DNA from 2 places in the Stenotrophomonas thermophila genome. Region 1 is predicted to be linked to the other one. Evidence: riboswitches for the same ligand, from Rfam matches in the RefSeq annotation. Region 1 holds a riboswitch; the other holds the start of a gene.
The links. A riboswitch is a leader RNA that binds a small molecule or an ion and turns the genes downstream of it on or off. The one in region 1 is predicted to bind glycine.
Positions count from the first base shown of each region.

Region 2: linked by a shared signal. The riboswitch ahead of gcvP (aminomethyl-transferring glycine dehydrogenase) and the one ahead of BN1263_RS00350 (trimeric intracellular cation channel family protein) in region 1 are both predicted to bind glycine.

Region 1 covers NZ_CVIW01000001.1:67,889-78,661, forward strand. The annotation lists gene BN1263_RS00310 (DUF3106 domain-containing protein) at 1-98, opposite strand, end outside; gene BN1263_RS00315 (hypothetical protein) at 91-1,095, opposite strand; gene BN1263_RS00320 (primosomal protein N') at 1,508-3,685, shown strand; gene BN1263_RS00325 (glutathione S-transferase family protein) at 3,768-4,388, opposite strand; gene BN1263_RS00330 (NYN domain-containing protein) at 4,501-5,280, opposite strand; gene BN1263_RS00335 (NAD(P)/FAD-dependent oxidoreductase) at 5,404-6,684, shown strand; gene BN1263_RS00340 (hypothetical protein) at 6,785-7,240, opposite strand; gene BN1263_RS00345 (GIY-YIG nuclease family protein) at 7,422-7,697, opposite strand; glycine riboswitch at 7,738-7,827, shown strand; glycine riboswitch at 7,841-7,944, shown strand; gene BN1263_RS00350 (trimeric intracellular cation channel family protein) at 8,029-8,646, shown strand; gene BN1263_RS00355 (3-deoxy-7-phosphoheptulonate synthase) at 8,829-9,902, opposite strand; gene BN1263_RS00360 (hypothetical protein) at 10,161-10,421, opposite strand; gene BN1263_RS00365 (DUF6616 family protein) at 10,527-10,773, opposite strand, start outside.
Region 2 covers NZ_CVIW01000019.1:28,235-39,007, reverse strand. The annotation lists gene BN1263_RS10350 (ArnT family glycosyltransferase) at 1-740, shown strand, start outside; gene BN1263_RS10345 (phosphatase PAP2 family protein) at 852-1,616, shown strand; gene BN1263_RS10340 (phosphoethanolamine transferase) at 1,613-3,262, shown strand; gene BN1263_RS10335 (M2 family metallopeptidase) at 3,883-5,847, shown strand; gene BN1263_RS10330 (hypothetical protein) at 5,967-6,359, opposite strand; gene BN1263_RS10325 (siderophore-interacting protein) at 6,443-7,339, opposite strand; gene BN1263_RS10320 (multidrug effflux MFS transporter) at 7,481-8,707, opposite strand; glycine riboswitch at 9,007-9,109, shown strand; gene gcvP (aminomethyl-transferring glycine dehydrogenase) at 9,172-10,773, shown strand, end outside.

The sequences.
Region 1 (10,773 bases):
GGCGATGGCGGCGGCAATGGCACGTTCAACGATTGCGGCGCCGCAGACAGGGACAGCGGCAAGGCCAGCAACAGGCTGGCGAACACGGACTTATTCATCGGCGGCGGCGGTTTCCAGCGTGGCACTGGCCGGCTCCGGTCGGCTCGGCTTGGCTTGCGATTCGTCCACCGGCAGCGGACCGCCCGCGGCGGTCCATGCGTACAGGTCAGCATCGGCAACCAGCGGGTAGTCGCGATCGGCCAGCATCGCTGCGTCGTCATTGGCTTGGGCATGCGTTGCATCCGGCGTGGCGTCGACCTTGCTCGGTGGCAGGGCTTCCACCGTCACCGGACCGGCTTCGCCCACGACGCCTTCCGGCAGCGGCGCATCGTTGCCGAAGGAACGTCCCTGCAGGTAGCGCCAACCCAGCGCAGCGGCCAGCAGCACCGCCACGGTTACCAGCAGGATCAGCGGACCACGCCAGCGCGGCTTGGCGTCCGTACGACGGCGCTTGCCATGGGCGGCCGCGCGCTCGTCCCGCTGCGGTGCTCGCCAGCTGGAGGTCGGCGCTTCATTGTGGGCGGCGGGTGCCGCCGGCTGCTGAAGCTGCTGCAGGCGCGTGGCCGGCAGTTCACGGATACGCGCCTGTACCTGTTCGGCCAACTGGCGCCAGGCCGCGGCATCGGGCTGGCCCTGGGCATCGCGCGGGCAGGCATCGGCCAGCAGGTGCTGGTAGCCGGCCTCGTCCTGGTCGAGCACGCGCGTGGCGATGCTCTCGTCCAGGCTGCCGCCTACCCGCAGCAGCAGCGCCAGGCGCGGCAGCGGCGACATCGCAGCCAGCGCGGCCAACGGTGGCGCCCATTGGCCACCCACCGGCTCGCGCAGGGCCTGGCGCTGGCCCAGCAGGGTCCAGAAGCGGGTCGGCCACTGCGCCATCGGCAGGTCGCTGGCAACGGCCGCGAACGCGCGCATCACTGCCACCAGGGTCTGTTCGGCGCGCGCGGCATCGCCGCACTGCAGCTCAGCCACCACCAGGGCGCGGCGCTCGACGCCACGCAGGAACGCCGACAGCGCGCCGGCCGCGGTCGAGGAAACAGGGGCGGGCACAGCCGTCATCGGTCACTCCAAAGGTCTGGGGAAATGATAGCGGCAGGCAATCGACGCCCGTAGGACTTGCGCCCACGGATACTTCGTGCTGCAGGTTGTGCACAGCACCACGCTCCCGGCGCGGGAAACTGCGGCAAGCAGCTGAATTCACTCTGTTTCAGCAATGTTTCACACTTAAACTGTTGATTTTGAATAGTTTTTAAGTGTGGCTATTTTTTGACCAACCCAAGCGTGAGCTCGTCGCCATCGGCCTCCTGCGTTCCCGTCGACCGGTAACGCACAACGTTATCCACAGAACATGTGGATAAGCCTGAATCTCCAATGGACACCGATATTTAGGTGACATTTATGATTCAACGGGCGCCGCTCCGCCGTCTCCCACCCCGCCATTCGCGCGCGCATGGCCCGGTACACTGGCCCGATGCTTTCACCGATTCCGACCCTGCAGGTCGCCCTGCCCGTCCCCCTGCCCCGTCTGTTCGACTACCTGTCGCCGGAGGGCGATGGCCCCACGGTTGCGGTCGGCTGCCGCCTGAAGGTGCCGTTCGGCAACCGCGAGCTGGTCGGGGTGGTGGTGGGGCACGGCCAGACCGACGACGGCCAGGGACTGCGCCAGGCGTTGGCCTGGTGCGACCCGCAGCCGCTGCTGCAGGGGGAGCTGTGGCAGAGCCTGCAATGGCTGGCGCGTTACACCCACGCACCGCTGGGCGAGGTACTGAGCACCGCCCTGCCAGGACCGCTGCGTCATGGCGAAGCCCTGCCCGACACCCACCACTGGGGCTGGCAGTTGACCCCCGAAGGCCATACCCAGCGCGGGAAGCTGCGCGCCGGCAGCCGCCCGCGGCAGTTGGCCGAACTGCTGGCCGGGGCCGTGGTGGATGAGGATGTACTGGGCGAACGCATGGAGGACTGGCGCACCGCCGCGGGCAGCCTGGCCAAGCGTGCGCTGGCCGAGCGCGTGGCGATGACGGTGGCACCGCAGCATGCGCAGCCGCTGCCCGGCCCCACCCTCAACCCGGACCAGGCCGAAGCGGTGGCCGCCATCAACGCCGCCGAAGGCTTCCAGCCCTTCCTGCTGGATGGCGTGACCGGCAGCGGCAAGACCGAGGTGTACCTGCAGGCCATCATCCACTGCCTGGCGCAGGGCAGGCAGGCGCTGGTGCTGGTGCCGGAAATCGGTCTGACCCCGCAGACCCTGGCACGCTTCCGCGGCCGCCTTGGCATCGCCGTGCACGCATTGCATTCGGGGTTGAACGACAACGAGCGCGCGCGCGTCTGGGCTAAGGCTTCGCGCGGCGAGGCACGGGTCATCGTCGGCACCCGCTCGGCGGTGTTCACGCCATTGCCGCAGGCCGGGCTGCTGATCATCGACGAGGAACACGACGGCAGCTACAAGCAGCAGGACGGCATCCGCTATCACGCGCGCGATTTCGCTCTGGTCCGGGCCAAGGCGCTCGGCATTCCGGTGCTGCTCGGCAGTGCCACCCCTTCGCTGGAAACGCTGCATAACGCCTACGCCGGGCGCTACACCCACCTGCGCCTGAAGCAGCGTGCCGGTGATGCGCGGCCACCGCGTGTGCGCATCCTCGATGTGCGCAAGCGGCCGCTGCACGATGGCCTCTCGGCTGATGTGCTGGCCGGCATCGACGAGCACCTGCAGCGCGGCCAGCAGGTGCTGGTGTTCAAGAACCGGCGTGGCTACGCGCCGGTACTGCTGTGCCACGACTGCGGCTGGACCGCACCGTGCAACCGCTGCGATGCACCGATGACCGTGCATGGCGGCGGCCGCCGCCTGCAGTGCCATCACTGCGGCGCGCGACAACCGGCACCGCTGGCATGCCCGGCCTGCGGCAGCCTGGCGCTGCAACCGCAGGGCATCGGCACCGAACGCCTGGAAGAGCATCTCACCGCGGCCTTCGCCGACGTCCCTGTGGTGCGCATCGACCGCGGCACCACGTCACGTCGCGATGCACTGGAACAGCAGCTGGCGAGACTGGGCGACCAGCCCGGCATCCTGGTCGGCACGCAGATACTGGCCAAGGGCCACGACCTGCCGAAGCTGACCCTGGTGGTGGTGGTGGGCATCGACGAAGGCCTGTTCTCCGCTGACTTCCGCGCCAGCGAGAAACTCGCGCAACAGCTGATCCAGGTGGCCGGTCGCGCCGGGCGCGCACGTGACCCCGGCGAGGTCTGGCTGCAGACCCATCACCCCGGGCATCCGTTGCTGGAAACCCTGGTCAGCGGTGGTTACCACCCGTTCGCACAGGCGGAGTTGAACCAGCGGCAAGCCGCAGGATTCCCGCCATTCGCGCACCTGGCGCTGATGCGCGCCGAAGCGCAGCAGGTGGAGCATGCCAATGCGTTCCTGCTGGCCGCACGACAGTTGCTGGGCGAGCAGGACGTGGTCGAGGCCTACGGGCCGATGCCAGCACCGATGCCACGCCGCGCCGGCTACCAGCGTACGCAGCTGCTGCTGTCTGCCATGCAGCGGCCGCCACTGCATGGCGTGCTTTCGCAGCTGGTGCCACAGCTGTACGCGCTGCCGGAAGCACGCAAGGTGCGCTGGTCGCTGGATGTGGATCCAACGGACCTGTATTGATCCCGTAGAGCACTGCCGAGCATGGCTCGGCACTACCGTAGAGCCGAGCCATGCTCGGCTGCGTTTCAGCACCGGGCAGTGCTTACGTCAGCGGCGACATCACGCCGCGCTGGTAGGCCGGCCGCTCGCGCAGGCGGGCGTACCACTCGGCTAGGTGCGGCAGTTCAGGCCGCTGGATCGGCAGCTCGTACCAGGCGTAGACCAGCGAGCCCAGCGGAATGTCGCCCATCGCGAACTTCTCGCCCGACAGCCACGGCTGTTTGGCCAGCGTGGCATCGGCCATCGCCAGGTAATCGCCGGCGCGCACGATCGCGGCATTGATCCGCGATTCGTCCCGGTCGGCCGGGGCGGTGCGCATGATGCCCCAGATCAGGTCGCTGTACAGCGGCGCCATCCGCGAGGTGCTCCAGTCCATCCACTTCTCGGCCTGGGCACGCTCCATCGGGTCTTCGGCGTACAGCGTGCCCAATGCGTAGCGTGCGCTCAGATAGCGCACGATGGCGTTCGATTCCCACAGCGGCAGGCCATGGTCTTCGATCACCGGTACCAGGCCATTGGGATTCATCGCCTGGTATTCCGGCGTCTGCGTGCCGCCGTGGCTGCCACCGACTTCGATGGATTCATACGGCAGGCCGATCTCCTCGGCGCACCACAGCACCTTGCGGACGTTACTGGAATTGCGGCGGCCCCAGATCTTCAACATGCGGGTTTTTCCTTGCTGGCAATGCGAGCGGCAACGATACGCCTGATCGGGTGGGGTGTGTGCGTGCCGGATGCGGGATCTTGCATCCAGCGTTGCCGGCCAGCGGCCGGCACTACCGGTTCTTCTTTGGCAGCGCGCGCACGTAGGACGACTTGCCGTCCTTCTTCAGTTCGAACAGGCCGATCGCCGCCAACAGGTCACTCAACTTCCCGTAACCATAGTTGCGCGGATCGAACGAGGCCTGGTTGCCGATCTGGCTGCCAACCGGCCCCAGATGCGACCAGCCGTCCTCGCCCTCGGCCGAGGACACCGCGCGGCGCAGCATCTTCACCAGCCGGGTGTCGCTGCGCATCTCCGCGCCACTCTTGCGCGGGCGCGCATCATCGTTGGCCACCGGCTCGTTCGAGGCCTGTTCGCTGGACGCCTGTTCGGTATCCGGCACGCTGGCGTGGGTCTGGCCCAGTGCTTCCAGGTAGGTGAATTTCGAGCACGCGTTGACGAACGGCTCGGGCGTTTTCTTCTCGCCGAAGCCGTACACCTTCACGCCATCGGTCAGCAGGCGCATCACCATCGGAGTGAAATCGGCATCGCTGGAGACGATGGCGAAGCCATCAAGGTTGCGTGCGTAGAGCAGGTCCATGGCATCGATCACCATCGCCATGTCCGAGGCATTCTTGCCCTTGCTGTAGGCAAACTGCTGGATCGGGCGGATCGCATATTCGTGCAGCACCGCTTCCCAGCCCTTCAACCGCGGGCTCTTCCAGTTGCCATAGGCGCGGCGCACGTTGGCCACGCCGTAGCGGGCGACTTCGGCCAGGACCTCGTCGATCTTCGAGGCCGGCGCATTGTCGGCGTCGATCAACAGGGCGATGCGCTTTTCCGGTTCGCTCATGGGCTCCTCACGGGCCGTTGCCTGAACCCGAGTATCGCCGATCCACGCGGGCGCTGACGTGACAGGCAGTCGCCGTGCGAAGATGCCAGGCGCTTCCCCCGATGCCCCCACTGGAGTGAGTCGATGAGTCGCGAGCGCGTTCCCCACCTGGTCGTTGTCGGCGGCGGTTTTGCCGGTCTCTGGGCCACCCGTGCCCTGGCCCGCGAGCGCATACGCATCACCCTGGTCGACCGCCGCAACCATCATCTGTTCCAGCCGCTGCTGTACCAGGTGGCCACCGCCGGCCTGTCCGCGCCGGATATCGCCGCACCGCTGCGCCACATCCTCGGCCACCAGCGCAACGTGGAAGTCCGCCTCGGCGAAGTGGTCGCCATCGACAAGCAGGCCCGGCAGATCCGCATGGCCGATGGCAGCACGCTGGACTACGACAGCCTGCTGCTGGCCACCGGCGCCACCCACGCCTACTTCGGCAACGACCAGTGGGCCGATGATGCGCCCGGCCTGAAGACGCTGGACGATGCGATCGCGCTGCGCCGCAAGCTGCTGCTGGCGTTCGAGCGCGCCGAGGCGGAACCGGACCCGGCGAAGAAGGCCGCATGGCTGAGCTTCGCGGTGGTCGGTGGCGGTCCCACCGGTGTTGAACTGGCCGGCACCCTGGCCGAGATCGCGCGGCATACGTTGCGCAACGAATTCCGCCACATCGATCCAGCCAGCGCCAAGGTGCGGCTGATCGAGGCCGGGCCGCGCGTGCTGTCCTCGTTCCCGGAAGTACTTTCGCTGAAAGCACGCCGCCAGCTGGAAAAGCTGGGCGTGGAAGTGCTGACCGGTACCCCGGTGAGCGACATCGACAGCCAGGGCTTCACGCTCGGTGATCAGTTCGTGCCGGCACGCACCGTGGTCTGGGCCGCCGGCGTGGCCGCTTCACCGCTGGCGCGCACGCTGGACGTGCCACTGGATCGCGCCGGCCGCGTGCCGGTGCAACCGGACCTGACCCTGCCCGATCACCCGGAGCTGTTCGTGGCCGGCGACCTGGCCGCACTGAACCAGGCCGACGGCAAGCCGGTTCCCGGCGTGGCGCCCGCGGCCAAGCAGATGGGCAAGTACGTGGCCGAGGTGGTCCGCGCGCGCCTGCATGGCAAGGCGGCGCCGGGGCCGTTCAAGTACGCCGACTACGGCAACCTGGCCACCATTGGCCGCATGGCCGCGATCGTGCACCTGGGCCGGCTGCAGTTGTCTGGTGTACTGGCATGGTGGTTCTGGCTGGCCGCGCACGTGTTCTTCCTGATCGGCTTCCGCAACCGCATCGTGGTGCTGCTGAACTGGGCCGTGGCGTACTGGAGCTACCAGCGCAGCGCGCGCATCATCTTCGGTGATGACCAGGACGACCGTCGGCCGAGGCGGTAGGAGTGCACTCGCGCCTCCCCGACCGGTGCGGTAGATCCACGCCATGCGTGGATGACTGTCTGTGCATGCCGCATGGAGCTCAGCCACGCACGGCGTGGCTCTACTTCCTCATCGGGGCGCCCGGCACCCACCGTTTCGACCCGGTCCGGCAGAAGTCCTCCTTCCTCGCGGTGTCGGCAATCTGCGCGGTACTCCAATGCCGGGTGATCCAGATCGTCAATGCGGTACTACTGAGATGCCAGCGCAGCATGCCGCGCTGTGGTTGCCGCCACAGGTGGCGTCGGGCAATCCAGAAGGCCTCCCGCTCCACTTCCGGCACCTTCTTCTTCATCACGTCCTTGTCGAAGAACTGCGCGGCGAAACGCCAGGGATTCATCGGCTGGTATCCCGCGCGTGGTTCACTGCTGCACGCAGCCATACCACTGGGCGCGCGGTCGGCCGGCTTCGGCCGACCCCCTGCCAATGCCAGCCCGAGCAGGTACAGCAGGCCAGGCAACAGCGCGATGCCGGCGACCAGCACGACGACGGAGATCCATGCTTTGCCGGCGGCGCGCATCGTTCACGGCGCCTTCGGTTTCGGGTACCACAGCGACGACAATGACCGACGGTCGTGCTGAAAAGCAAAGGTGGACATCCGGGTCTCCAGCGCTTGGCGCGGAGCGATCATCGCATGGCCCGGCAGCCCATCCACGCATGGCGTGAATCTACAGAACCCGGAGCCGAGCGTGGGCTCGGCTCTACAGAAGCGCAGGATCCGGGGCCTGCAGCCAGGCCAGCTTACGTTCGCGCGGCTGCTGCTTGAGCTGCCATTCGGCCCGTGACGCGGCGGCCCGGTCCGGGTACTGGCGCACGGCCAGCACGCGCAGCGGTGGCCGCGCCCGGGTGTAGCGCGCGCCCTTGCCGGCTTGGTGGGCGGCGAAGCGCGCGTCCACATCGGTGCTGATGCCGGCGTAATAGCTGCCATCGCGGCATTCGAGCAGATACAGGAACCACGGGCGGAGGGACGGGGCCATGCCCGGATTATGCCGTGCTGCACTGCAGCGGATATACTGGCGCCCGAATGCAGGAGAGAGGCGCCGCGCTGGCGCCCGCCGAAGGCGCAGGCTCCCATGATCGCTCAGGCCGGTGGGCTGGAATCCCACCAACCATGCATTCGACTCGCCGAGCTGGAGAGAGGTCACCGGGCACGCCCGGGACGATCCGCCGAAGGGGCACGCGGCCCATGCCGCTGAACTCTCAGGCAAAAGGACAGCGGGAGCGGCACCGGTCATCGTCATTCCGTCATTGCGCAGGCAGTGGCGGTCGTCGCGCATGGCCGGCCCCACCGCGCCCGGAGCCTGTCCCATGCTGCTGTCCATCATCTACCTGATTGCCATTTCCGCCGAAGCCATGACCGGCGCACTGGCCGCCGGCCGCCGCCGCATGGACCTGTTCGGCGTGGTCATGATCGCCTGCGTCACCGCTCTCGGTGGCGGTTCGCTGCGCGACATCCTGCTTGGCCATTACCCGCTGGGCTGGGTGAAGCATCCCGAGTACCTGGGTTTTACCGTGTGCGCGGCGCTGATCGCCACCTGGGTTGCGCGCTGGATGCACCACTTCCGCCGCACCTTCCTGGTGCTCGATGGCCTGGGCCTGATCGCCTTCACCCTGATCGGCTGTTCGATCGCGCGTGAGGCCGGCCATGCAATGCCGATCGTGCTGATCGCCGGCATGCTGACCGGTGCCTTCGGCGGCGTGCTGCGCGACATCCTCTGCAACGAGGTGCCGCTGATCTTCCAGAAGGAGCTGTACGCGATCATCGCGCTGCTGACCGGCGCGGCCTACCTGTTGCTGCTGCACTGGGGCGTGGCCGACGCCACCGCGATCCTGTGCTGCCTCGGCGGCGGCTTCGCGCTGCGCCTGCTGGCGATCCACTTCCGCTGGGAAATGCCGAAGTTCGTGTACCACGACGAAGTGCATTGAGGTTCGCGCGGCGCAATCCGCACCACCCCGGCGATGGACCTGGCGCTGCCGCTCACGCGCAGCGCCAGGCGCATCGCCGGTGCAGATGGGCCGGTCTCCAACTCCGGCCGGCCCTGATCGCGGCCGCACCCCCGCAGGCGCTGGCCACCATCCACACACGTGCCGCCATCAGGCGGCTTCATTCACGCTGCTTCGGACACCTTCACTTCACGACGGGCACGCACGGCCGCAGCCAGTCGCTCCAGCACCGTCACGGTGGTGTCCCAGTCGATGCACCCATCGGTGATGCTCTGGCCGTAGACCAGCGGCTGGCCTTCCACCAGTTCCTGGCGGCCACCGACCAGATGGCTCTCGATCATCACGCCCACGATGCGCTGTTCGCCGTCTTCCAGCTGAACAGCAATGTCCTCGATCACCTTCGGCTGGTTCTCCGGGTTCTTCAGGCTGTTGGCATGGCTGGCATCGATCATCAGGCGCGCCGGCAGCTTGGCCTTGGCCAGCGCCTGGCAGGCGTCGGCAACACTGGCTGCGTCGTAGTTCGGCTGCTTGCCCCCACGCAGGATCACATGGCAATCGGGGTTGCCGGTGGTCGACACGATGGCAGTGCCGCCCTGCTTGGTGACCGACAGGAAGTGGTGCGGATTGGACGCAGCACCTACGGCGTCAGCGGCAATCTTCACGTTGCCATCGGTGCCGTTCTTGAAGCCGACCGGGCACGACAGCCCCGACGCAAGTTCGCGATGCACCTGGCTTTCCGTGGTGCGTGCGCCGATCGCGCCCCATGCCACCAGGTCGGCGATGTACTGCGGCGAGATCACGTCGAGGAATTCAACACCCGCCGGCAGGCCAAGCTTGTTGATGTCGCGCAGCAGGCCACGGGCGATGCGCAGGCCCTTGTCGATCCTGAAGCTGCCATCCAGGTCCGGGTCATTGATCAGGCCCTTCCAGCCCACCGTGGTGCGTGGCTTCTCGAAATACACGCGCATGACGATTTCCAGCTCGCCTGCCAGCGCGTCGCGCAGTGGCTTCAGGCGCTGGGCGTACTCGATGGCGGCGTTCGGGTCGTGGATCGAGCACGGGCCCACCACCACCGCCAGGCGGTCATCGCGGCCGTGCAGGATCTGGTGCAGCGCTGCGCGCGAGGCGCTGACGGTGCCGGAGGCTTCATCGTCACAGGGCAGCATCGCCAGCAGCTGGGCAGGCGGTGTCAGCGGTTCGATGGTGCGGATACGCAGGTCGTCGGTGTGCGGGGGCATTGCAGGAGATCTCCGGAACGTTGGGGGTCCCCAGCGTGGCGGCATGAAAAAAGCCGCCAGGTTCGCTGGCGGCTTTCGGGAATGCGTCTGAAGCTTTCTTCAGGGTGAGCGCAGTCCTTCCTCCGCCAGTGGCTTCGGAAAGTAATACCAGTAAAAACGGGTAGCGGCTGCGTTCATGGGATCTATTGATAGCACAGCTTTTGCGCAGTGCAAAATGTTTCATCCGCAACTGGGACGCTGCCCGAGCGCAGCGGCGGCCTATCGGCTGCCATGCACTTCAACGTCCAGCAGCAGGCCTTCGTGGATATCGGCCCAGCGCTCCAGCACCCGATCCAGCTCCTGCCGGGCCTCGTCCAGCTGCTCGGGGTTGAGCAGGGAGCGTGCGGTGTAGAGGTCGGAGACCAATCGACGCAGGGCCGATTCCGGGATGGCCACCGACGGGTTCTCCTGCCCCGGCAACTGCAATGCCGGGCACTCGCCAAGCGGACCGAACAGCGTGACCTCGAGCTTGCTCTGCATGATCAACGTCCCTGCGGATGGACATGGGCAACGCACTGTTTACCGTGTATCGGTGACAGGCGCATGTGCCGCCCATGCCGGGGATCGCAGGCCGCCGCCGTACCACTACAGCGCGGCCAGGTCGGCCAGATGCTGGCCCATGCTGTCCACCTCACCGATGGCATGGGTGGTGGTGAAGTAATCATGCCAGCCGGTGGCGGCGATCCCGGCCACCAGCGTGTCGGCCGCTTCGCGGCTGGCGCAGTGCCAGACCGCATAGAACTGCTCGCCGGTGCCACACGGCACGTCCGTAGCGATGCGGCCCATGGCCACCGGCCTGATGCATTCCGGGTCGAAACGCTGCATGCCCTCA
Region 2 (10,773 bases), on a different contig from region 1:
CCAGCCCGGGCAAGCGCGAGGTGTATGTGCTGCCGATGCTGCCGGCAATGGCACTGGCGGCGGCGCCACTGCTGCCGGGCCTGCTGCGCCGGCTGTGCGTGCGCCGCTACCTGTTCGGCTACAGCGTGGTGCTGATGCTGGCCACCGGCGTGCTCGGCGTCATGCTGTTGACCGAGCACCCCTGGGCCCTTGCGCAGCTTGAGCGCCGGGCAATGCCCGATACGCTGCTGCCGGTGCTGGGCGATGGCCTGCTGACCTTCGCCATCGCCCTGGCCACGCTGATCGTGTGGCTGCGGGTAAGCCGCGCCGCAACGCTGGTGCTGCTGACCCACGGCATGCTGTGGATGCTCTACGGCCTGGTGTTGATTCCGGCGCTGGATCCCTACGCTTCGGCGTCGGCGCTGATGCGCCGGGTCGGCGCACGGATCGGGCCGGACGCCGAACTGGCGCTGGTCGCCTGGCGCGAGCAGAACCTGCTGCAGGCCGACCGCGCGGTGCGCGAGTTCGGCTTCAAGCGGCCTTGGGCCGAGCAATGGCACGATGCCGGCCCTTGGCTCGCCGAAGCGCCGGACAAGCGCTGGCTGCTGGTGCTGGACGATGCAATGAGTCCCTGCGTGGACCCGGCCAAAGTGATCGACATCGGCATGGCCAACAGGAATCGTTGGCAACTGCTTCCCGGTACGGCCTGGGACCCGCAATGCCACGCCGAACGGGCCGGCTCGACCGCCGAAGAAGACTGAACGTTGACTCGTGCCGGGGAATCATTAACCCGGTGCGAACGGGCGTCCGACCCTTCTCCGACATGCAGGTGACGAGCATGACTGCGGATTCCCAAACCGCCCTCCCCCAGCATGCCCGTCCGTCCCCTTGATGCGGTAGCGCCGCTTGCGACACCACTGGCGTCTCGATTTGCCGTAACTCACCTCTGGCTGCCTGTCGCAATCGGTCTGCCATTGTTTACGCTGCTGATGGACTTCGGCGGTGATCAATGGGTGGCCGATCACCTGTTCCGTCTTGAAGGCAGCCACTGGGCGCTGCAGGACGCCTGGATCACCCGCAGCGTCGTGCACAAGGCCGGCAAATGGTTGAGCACGGCGGCGGCGCTGGTCGTGATCCTGCTGTGCTTCCACCACTGGCGTAAGGGTCGCGATCGCACCCTGCAATGGGCGCTGCTTTATGTCGTGATTGCCATGGCACTGGGCACCGGCGCGATCTCCCTGCTGAAGTCGCTGGTGCCGATGGAATGCCCGTGGGACCTGCTGCGCTACGGTGGCCACCAGCCTTTTATCGGGCTTTTCACGGCGCGCCCCGCTGGCATGGCCGCGCAGGCCTGCTTCCCGGCCGGTCACGCCAGTGCTGGCTACGCCTGGCTGTGTCTGTACTATTTCGCCCTGCTATGGCGCCCGTCGTGGCGCTGGACCGGGTTGTGGATCGGCCTCGGCGCCGGCCTGGTGTTCGGCATCAGCCAGCAGCTGCGCGGTGCACATTTCCTTTCGCATGACGTTGCCACTGCATTGATCTGCTGGTTGCTTTCGCTGGGCCTGTATCTCATCGTCAAGTGCGTCCTGACACACCGTCAACCGAACCATGCCAACCGCCAGGAGGCAAACGCATGAGCGCATCGGTCCAACGGCCCGCCCGCCTCCCCGCCCTTGCGGGTCTACGCCACTGGCGGCCGCAGCTGTCCACCGAAGCGCTGATCGCGCTGACCAGCCTGTTCTTCGCGGTGGCCGGCAATGGCCTGTTCTGGCACAGCGCGATGGCCAGCCATCCAGGCAGCCTGCGCTACGCGCTTTCACTGCTGCTGTTGCTGCTGGGCGCTCACGGCGTGCTGCTGGGCATCCTGGTCTGGCGCTGGAACGCCAAGGTGGTGATCAGCCTGTTGCTGCTGGTGACCGCATTCGCCGCGCACTACATGAGCCGCTACCACATCTACCTGGATGCTGACATGCTGCGCAACGTGCTGGCGACCGACCCCAAGGAAAGCCGCGAGCTGATGACCGTGTCGCTGCTGTGGCCGGTGCTGTTGCTTGCGGTGCTGCCGATGATCGTGCTGTGGCGCGTGCAGCTGCGCCGCCGCAGCTGGGGCCGCAGCCTGATGTCGCGGCTGGGCTTCCTGGCGGTGGCCGCAGTGACCGCCATCGGCGGTGCCCTGATCTCGTTCCAGGATGTCTCGGCACTGATGCGCAACCAGCGTGAAGTGCGCTATCTCGCGACACCGGCCAATGTCCTGTTGGGCATGCCGCGTGCATTGCGTGGCGACAATCCGGTGCAGCGCGCGCCGAAGCTGCCGATCGGTAACGATGCCAAGGCCACCCCGCGCGCGCCGGCCAGCAAGCCGCGCCTGCTGGTGATCGTCATGGGCGAGACCGTGCGTGCGCAGAACTGGGGGCTCAACGGTGGCCGCAACACCACCCCGGAACTGGCGCAGGCCAGCGTGATCAATTTCCCGGACATGCACTCGTGCGGCACCAGCACCGAGGTTTCGCTACCGTGCCTGTTCTCGCCATGGGGCCGTCACGACTACGACGAAAAGAAGATCCGTGCGCACCAGTCGCTGCTGCACGTCCTGGACCGCGCCGGCATCGTGCCGTTGTGGCGTGACAACCAGTCCGGCTGCAAGGGCGTGTGCGAAGGCCTGGACTTCCAGTCGCTGTCCGATGCCACCACGCCGGGCCTGTGCGCCGATGGCCGCTGCATGGATGAGATCCTGCTGCAGGACCTGGCCACCCAGGTGCGGGCCAGGCCCGGGGACCGGGTGGTGGTGCTGCACCAGCTGGGCAACCACGGACCGGCCTACTTCGAGCGCTATCCGGCCGCCTTCGCCCGCTTCAAGCCAACCTGCGATACCCGTGACATCGGCCGCTGCTCGCGCGAAGAGATCACCAACAGTTACGACAACGCCGTGCTGTACACCGATCACTTCCTGACCAAGACCATCGGCACGCTGCAGGGCATGCAGGACTACGACACGGCGATGATCTACCTGTCCGACCATGGCGAGTCGCTGGGCGAAAAAGGCCTGTTCCTGCATGGCGTGCCGTATGCGATCGCTCCGGCCGAGCAGACCCGCGTACCGATGACGATGTGGTTCTCGCCGGGCTTCGCCAGCAGCCGTGGCTTGGACCTGCAGTGCGTGCGCAAGCGTTCGGCGGCGTATACCGACCACGACAACCTGTTCCCGTCGGTGCTGGGCCTGATGCAGGTGAAGACCTCGCTGTACGAGCGCGACCGCGACGTGTTCGCCAACTGCGAAGGTTGAGGGTTGTTCGGCAGGGCTTGCAGCCCTGCACCCGCGGTAGTGCCGGCCGCTGGCCGGCAGCCTCGACAGCAACAGCAACAACAAAAGCTGGCATTCCGTGGATTGGCGGGGTGGGTCCGGTTGCGGGGGACGCTGCAAGTACGTCCATGTAAGCTCGGTCGCCGCATCCATGCGGCTCACGCCCCCGCAACCGGACCCCGCCTTCGACAGATTTCCGCGATCTGTCGGAACGACGCATTGCCTGGTGGGTGTCGACCTTGGTCGACACAGTAGATCCACGCCATGCGTGGATGACTCATTCGATATCTGACAGATGTGTCGACCAAGGTCGACACCTACCGACAGCACACGGAATCTGTCAGAGGGGGGGGGGTGTGGGAGTGCGGGGTGTCAGCCGCATGGATGCGGCTGCCAAGCCTACACGGACGTACTTGCGGCGCCCCGCACTCCGACACCGCCCCGCCAAACCAAGAATAGTCCGCTGTTGCTGTTGCTTCTGCCTTTGCCCTTGCTTGAAAGCCTCTGCGGGTGCCGGGCGCCGCCCGGCCGACTTCCGCCACTTGCGGTCGCAGCCACTGCCCACTAGCCTTCGGCCGTCGTTCACCACCCAAGGACCGCCCGTGAAACACCGTCATCTCCTGCTGGCCTCGGCAATCGCCGCCGCCACGCTGGCCCTGGCCGCCTGCAAGAAGGAAGCTGCCCCAGGCACCGATACCGCCAGCAGCAGCGCCCCGGCCGGCGAAACCGCCGACCAGTTCGTGGCCCGCATCAATGCCGAGTTCAAGGCCGCCTACCCGGAGATGACCTCGGCGCAGTGGCTGTCCTCCACCTACATCAACAGTGATTCGGAACGCATCGCGGCCAAGGCCAACGAGCGCTCGCTGACCCAGCTCAACAGCTGGATCGAACAGGCCGCCAAGTTCGACGGCCAGCCGATGAGCGAGAACAGCAAGCGCGCGATCCACCTGCTGAAGCTGATGTCGTCGATGCCGGCGCCGCGCGACCCGGCCAAACTGGCCGAGCTGACCCAGATCGCCACCCGCATGGAAGGCAGCTATGGCGCCGGCAAGTACTGCACCGATGCCAACGACCCGAACTCCTGCCGCCAGCTGGGCGAGCTGGAGCAGGTGCTGGCACGCAGCCGCGACTACGACAAGCAGCTCGACGCCTGGCAGGGCTGGCACAGCACCACCAAGAACATGCGCGGCGACTATCAGAAGTTCGTCGGCCTGGTGAACGAAGGCGCCAAGGGCATGGGCTTCACCGATGCCGGCCAGATGTGGCGCAGCGGCTATGACATGCCGCCGGAGCAGATCGGCCCGGAAACCGATCGCCTGTGGGAACAGGTCAAGCCGATGTACGAACAGCTGCACTGCTATGCGCGCGCCAAGCTGGACAAGACCTACGGCAAGGACAAGGCCGAAGTGGGCAATGGCCTGATCGCCGCGCACCTGCTGGGCAACATGTGGCAGCAGGACTGGTCCAACCTGTGGGACCAGCTGGAACCATACCCGGGTGCCGGCAGCCTGGACATCACCGCTGCACTGGAAAAGCAGTACCAGACCAACCTGAGCGCGGCGCTGGCCAAGGCCGGCAAGGACGCCAGTGTGGCGGCCCAGTACAAGGCGCAGCGCGAAGCCGAACTGCGCACCGCCAAGCAGATGACTGAGCGCGCGCAGGACTTCTACGTGTCGCTGGGCATGCCGTCACTGCCGCAGTCGTATTGGGAAAAAACCCAGTTCATCAAGCCTGACGACCGCGACGTGGTCTGCCACGCCAGCGCCTGGGACATGAACATGGAAGGCGACGTGCGCACAAAGATGTGCATCAAGCCGAACGAAGAGAATTTCACCACCATCTACCACGAGCTGGGCCACATCTATTACGACCTGGCCTACAACCCGCTGCCGCCGCTGTTCCAGGGCGGTGCCAACGACGGCTTCCATGAAGCGATCGGCGACACCATCGTGCTGGCGATGACGCCCAAGTACCTCAGCTCGATCGGCCTGGTCGATGCGCCGACCGAAAGCCGCGAAGCAGTCATCAACAACCAGATGCGCATGGCGCTGTCGGGCGTGTCGTTCCTGCCGTTCGGGCTGATGATCGACCGCTGGCGCTGGGGCGTGTTCGATGGCTCGATCACCGCCGACAACTACAACAAGGCATGGTGGGACCTGAAGGCCAAGTACCAGGGCGTAGCCCCGGCCAGCACCCGTGGTGAAGAATTCTTCGATCCGGGCGCGAAGTACCACGTGCCGGGCAACACCCCGTACACCCGTTACTTCCTGGCGCGCATCCTGCAGTTCCAGTTCTACAAGGGCCTGTGCGACGCCTCGGGGTACAAGGGCCCGCTGCATGAGTGCACCTTCTACGGCAACAAGGAAGCCGGCCAGAAGTACTGGGCGATGCTGAGCAAGGGTGCCAGCCAGCCGTGGCAGGCCACGCTGAAGGAGCTGACCGGCACCGACAAGCTCGATGCCGGCCCGATGATCGAGTACTTCACCCCGGTCAACGAGTGGCTGAAGCAGCAGAACGAAGGCCAGATGTGCGGCTGGCAGGCCAACGCGGCCCCGGCGGCGAAATGAGAAAAGGGGCGGGTCCGCGAGGATCCGCCCCTTTCTGGTAGTGCCGGCCGCTGGCCGGCAACTGCACGGTGGAAATCCGTCTGGCAGCCGGCCAGCGGCCGGCTCTACCGCAACAGCGATCAGCTGTTCTTCTTCGCTGCCATCGCTGCAGCCAGCTCGGCCTTGAACTCCTCGAAGGTCTGGCCCTTCTCCTTTGCTTCGGCCTGTGCGGCATCACGCAGCGCATCGGAGTACATCAGGCGCACCGGCGTGCCCTTGCGTTCGTGCAGCTCACCGGCCTGCATGATCAGCGCCAGCACCTGCGCAGCGCTCTCGCTGTGGCCGGCGATGCGGCCGTCCATGCCCAGCACCCATTCGCCGTCGCGGCGCACGACACCGGCCAGCAGGGTGCGCTGAGCATCGCGCAGTTCGGCATGCGGTTCCACCGGCGACGCCTGCGCGGCGGCCTTGTTGGCGGCCTGCTTTTCCTGGCGACGGCGCTGGTCGCGGCGGGTCTTGGAACTGGTGGACATGGTGCGGTACCGCTGCGAAGGGGGGCGCAAGGATAGCGCACCCCGCCCGCAGCGCTGCTTCACGCGTGCTCGATCCAGTCCGGTCAGTCCAGCACCTTGCCATGCCGCCAGTAGCCCATGAAGGTGATCGCGCGGCGGTCCAGCCCGCAATCGCGCACGAGGTGGCGGCGGATCGCCATGACCGCCCCCGCCTCACCCGCCACCCAGGCATACAGCGGACCGGCCACGCGGGTATGGGCCTGCTCCCAGAGGATCTGCGTATCGACGTCGATCTCCTCCAGCGCATCGTTGGCAGCCACGCTCGAGGTCGCTGCCAACCGCGCCTGGACCGCCTGCAGCAACGGCTGTCCGTAGGCGGCTTGCCCGCGCGGCAGCCAGACCAGCTCGGCGCTGGAGGGCGCCTTCAGGTGCACCGCATCACCGGCCTGCGCCACCTCCAGCAGCGCCAGCGTGCGCGGTGGGTCGACCATGGCCGCCAGTTCCTCAAGAATTCCGGCCACCGCCGGCAGCGCGGTTTCATCCGCCACCAGCAGCACCTGGCCGACTCCCGCCGGCGGTTTCCATTCCCAGCCTTCGCTGCTGTCAGCACAGTCGGCATCGGGGGCCAGCAGCACTACGCGGTCGCCCGGTCGCGCGTGGATGGCCCAGCGCGAGGCCGGCCCGGTCTCGCCATGAAGCACGAAATCAACGTCGACCTCGCCCTGCTCGGCGCGCAGGTGGCGGATGGTGTAGGTGCGCATGGGCGGGCGCTGGTCGTCCGGCAGCGCCCGGTAGCGCGGATACCAGTCCTCACCGCTGGGCACCTGCGGCACGTCCTGGCCGGGCAAGGGGAAGAACACCTTGATGCGCTGGTCCGGGCCTTCGGTCTTCATCCGCGCCACGTCGGCACCAGTGAACACCATGCGGTCCAGGGAAGGGGAAAGAACGCGGCGCTCCTTCAGCGCCACCTCGAACAGGCGATAGGTCTGCTGCGCAGCCATGGGGGAACCTCATGCAACGACATCGGATCGGCTGGCTGTCGTGCATCCACGCACCGGCTGGCTGGAGTGCCCAGCCTAGTCCGGTCGTTCCTCGCCGCAAGCGTTGCGGGCATCGCGGCCTGCCCTACCCCTGCGCGCTGCTCAATGGCCCGTGCAGGCTGCCTGCGCCGCGCGTTCACGCTGGTGTTCCCAGTACCAGAACACGAATCCGGCGCCGAAGAACGCGGCCTGGCCCAGCGCCAGGTGCAGCGGGCTGGCACTGAGCAGCGGCGACACCACGCCGGCCACCACGGTGCTGATCATCAGTTGCACAAAGGCCTGCAGCGACGAGGCCAGGCCGCGCTGGTGCGGGTACATGTCCAGCACCGCCAGCGCCAGGATCGGGAAGATCAGTGCCATGCCCATGCCGCCCAGGAAGATCGGCAGCACCGCCCACGGCAGCACGAACTGCGGCGACAGCGCCACGTAGCCGACATTCAGCAGCACCGACAGCGCACACAGGCCGAAACCAATGGACACCTGGCGGGTGGGCGTGGTGTGCCCGGCCATGCGCCCGGACAGGAACGAGCCGGTGGTCATGCCGCCGATGGTGGGGATGAACAACCAGGCGAAACCGCCCTCGCCCAGGTGCAGGTGCTGCATCACGAACACCGGTGCCGAGGAGATGTACAGGAAAATGCCGCCGAAACCGATGCTGCCGGCCAGCGCCAGGCGCAGGAACCGCGGGTTGAAACCGATGCGCACGTAATCACGCAGCAGCACGCGCGGCGACAACGGCACCCGTGCCTCCACCGGATGGGTTTCCGGCAGGTAGCGTGCGGTGGCCGCCAGCAGGAGCAGCGCAAACACCACCAGGAACCAGAAAATCAGTGGCCAGCCGGCGCCACTGAGCAGGATCCAGCCGCCAATGATCGGTGCGATGGCCGGAGCGATGCCGAACAGCATCGATACCTGGCTCATCAGGCGCTGCGCGTCGTGTCCGTGGTACAGGTCGCGGATCACCGCGCGGCCGACGATCATGCCGACACCCGCCGACAGGCCCTGCAGCGCGCGGAACGCCAGCAGCGTGGACAGGTCGGTGGACAGCGCGCAGCCGACCGAGGCGCCGACGAACACCACCAGACCGCCGAGGATCACCCGCTTGCGGCCCCAGGCATCGGACAGCGGGCCGTGCGCCAGACTCATCAGGCCGTAGAACAGCAGGTACACGCTGATGGTCTGCTGCACCGCCACCTCGTCCACCGCCAGGCGCTGGGCCAGCTGCGGGAACGCCGGGAAGATGGTGTCGATCGAGAACGGGCCGAACATGGCCAGGCCGGCGAGCAGCAGGGCCATGCGGCGGGTGGAGGGAGCAACGGCGGCGGTCATGAAGGAAGCGTCCGGCAGGGCCATGCGCGGCACGCACGGCGGGCGCCGGTCCCGCTGCAACGGGGACGGCGCCAGATGAATTCGGGTATCCGCCCATCATAGGTGGGGATTGCGCCCGATGCCATGCAGCGGTGCACAAAACGCACGGCCGGGCCATCGGCCATTCAGCCGCGGGCCCGCGCCGGGGCGCGGCCAGCGGGCCCGCAACGGGCTATAATCGGCGGGCAACACGGTGGGAGAAGCGGAACACCGCTGCCGAAGGCGCAACGCCCGTAATCGCTCAGGCCCGATACCACCCGTAACAGAACTCTGGAGAGACCGGTTCGATCCGGCGCCGAAGGGGCACGAAGCCGCGGTTTTCCGCGCTTCCAAACTCTCAGGCAAAAGGACAGAGGGGCGCCCCGCAGACCGCCGACCGGCGGCTTGTGCCCGTGCGTGTGCCCTTTCCTGACGGATCCTTCGCCATGTCCCAGAACACCCCTTCCCTGCGTGAGCTCGAGCACCACAATGCGTTCGTCGAGCGCCACATCGGCCCCAACGATGCCGAGATCGCGCAGATGCTCGACGTCGTCGGCCACGCGTCGCTGGATGCGATGACCGATGCCATCGTGCCGGCCAAGATCAAGTCGCCGGCGCCGCTGGCGCTGCCGGAGTCGATGACCGAAGTGCAGGCACTGGCGAAGATCCGTGCGATCGCCGACAAGAACACCGTGCTGCGCAGCTTCATCGGCCAGGGTTACTACGGTACCCACACGCCGAACGTGATCCTGCGCAACATCCTGGAAAACCCGGCCTGGTACACCGCCTACACCCCGTACCAGGCGGAAATCTCGCAGGGCCGCATGGAAGCGCTGATCAACTTCCAGACCCTGTGCGCCGACCTGACCGGCATGGAAATCGCCAACGCCTCGCTGCTGGACGAAGCCACCGCCGCCGCCGAAGCGATGACCCTGGCCAAGCGTTCGGCCAAGTCGAAGTCGGACACCTTCTTCGTGCACGATGCCGTGCACCCGCAGACCCTGGAACTGCTGCGCACCCGCGCCGAGCCCATGGGCATCGTGCTGCGCGTCGGCACCCCGGCCGAGGCACTGGAAGCAGAAGCCTTCGGCCTGCTGCTGCAGTACCCGGACACCTTCGGCCAGGTCGGCGACTACAAGGCGCTGGTCGATGCCGTGCACGCACGCGGCGGCCTGGTGGCCGTGGCCACCGACCTGCTGGCCCTGACCCTCCTGGCTGCCCCGGGCGAATGGGGCGCGGACATCGTGGTCGGCAACAGCCAGCGTTTCGGCGTGCCGTTCGGCTTCGGTGGCCCGCACGCCGCCTTCATGGCCTGCCGTGACGCCTACAAGCGCTCGATGCCGGGCCGCCTGATCGGCGTTTCGGTCGATGCCCAGGGCAACCCGGCATACCGCCTGACCCTGCAGACTCGTGAGCAGCACATCCGCCGCGAGAAGGCCACCTCCAACATCTGTACCGCACAGGTGCTGCTGGCAGTGATGGCCTCGATGTATGCGGTCTACCATGGCCCGGAAGGCCTGATCCGCATCGCCCGCCGCACCCACCGCCTGGCCGCCATCCTGGCAGCGGCACTGCGCAACGCCGGCGTACAGGTCGGTGGCGACTTCTTCGACACCCTGCACGTCACCGGCGTGCACGCCGATGAGATCCACGCCAAGGCACGCGCCGCCGGTTACAACCTGCGCGCGATCGACAGCGACTCGGTCGGCATCAGCCTGGACGAGACCGCCACCCGCGCCGACGTGGTCGCGCTGGCCGCCGTGTTCGGCGCGCAGGCCGACATCGATGCGCTGGACGCCAGCACCGCCGACGCGCTGCCGGCGGGCCTGCTGCGCCAGTCCGCGTTCCTGACCCACCCGGTGTTCAACACCCACCACAGCGAGCACGAACTGCTGCGCTACCTGCGTTCGCTGGCCGACAAGGACCTGGCGATGGACCGCACGATGATCCCGCTGGGCTCGTGCACCATGAAGCTCAACGCCACCGCCGAGATGATCCCGGTGACTTGGCCGGAGTTCTCGCAGATCCACCCGCTGGTGCCGGCCGAC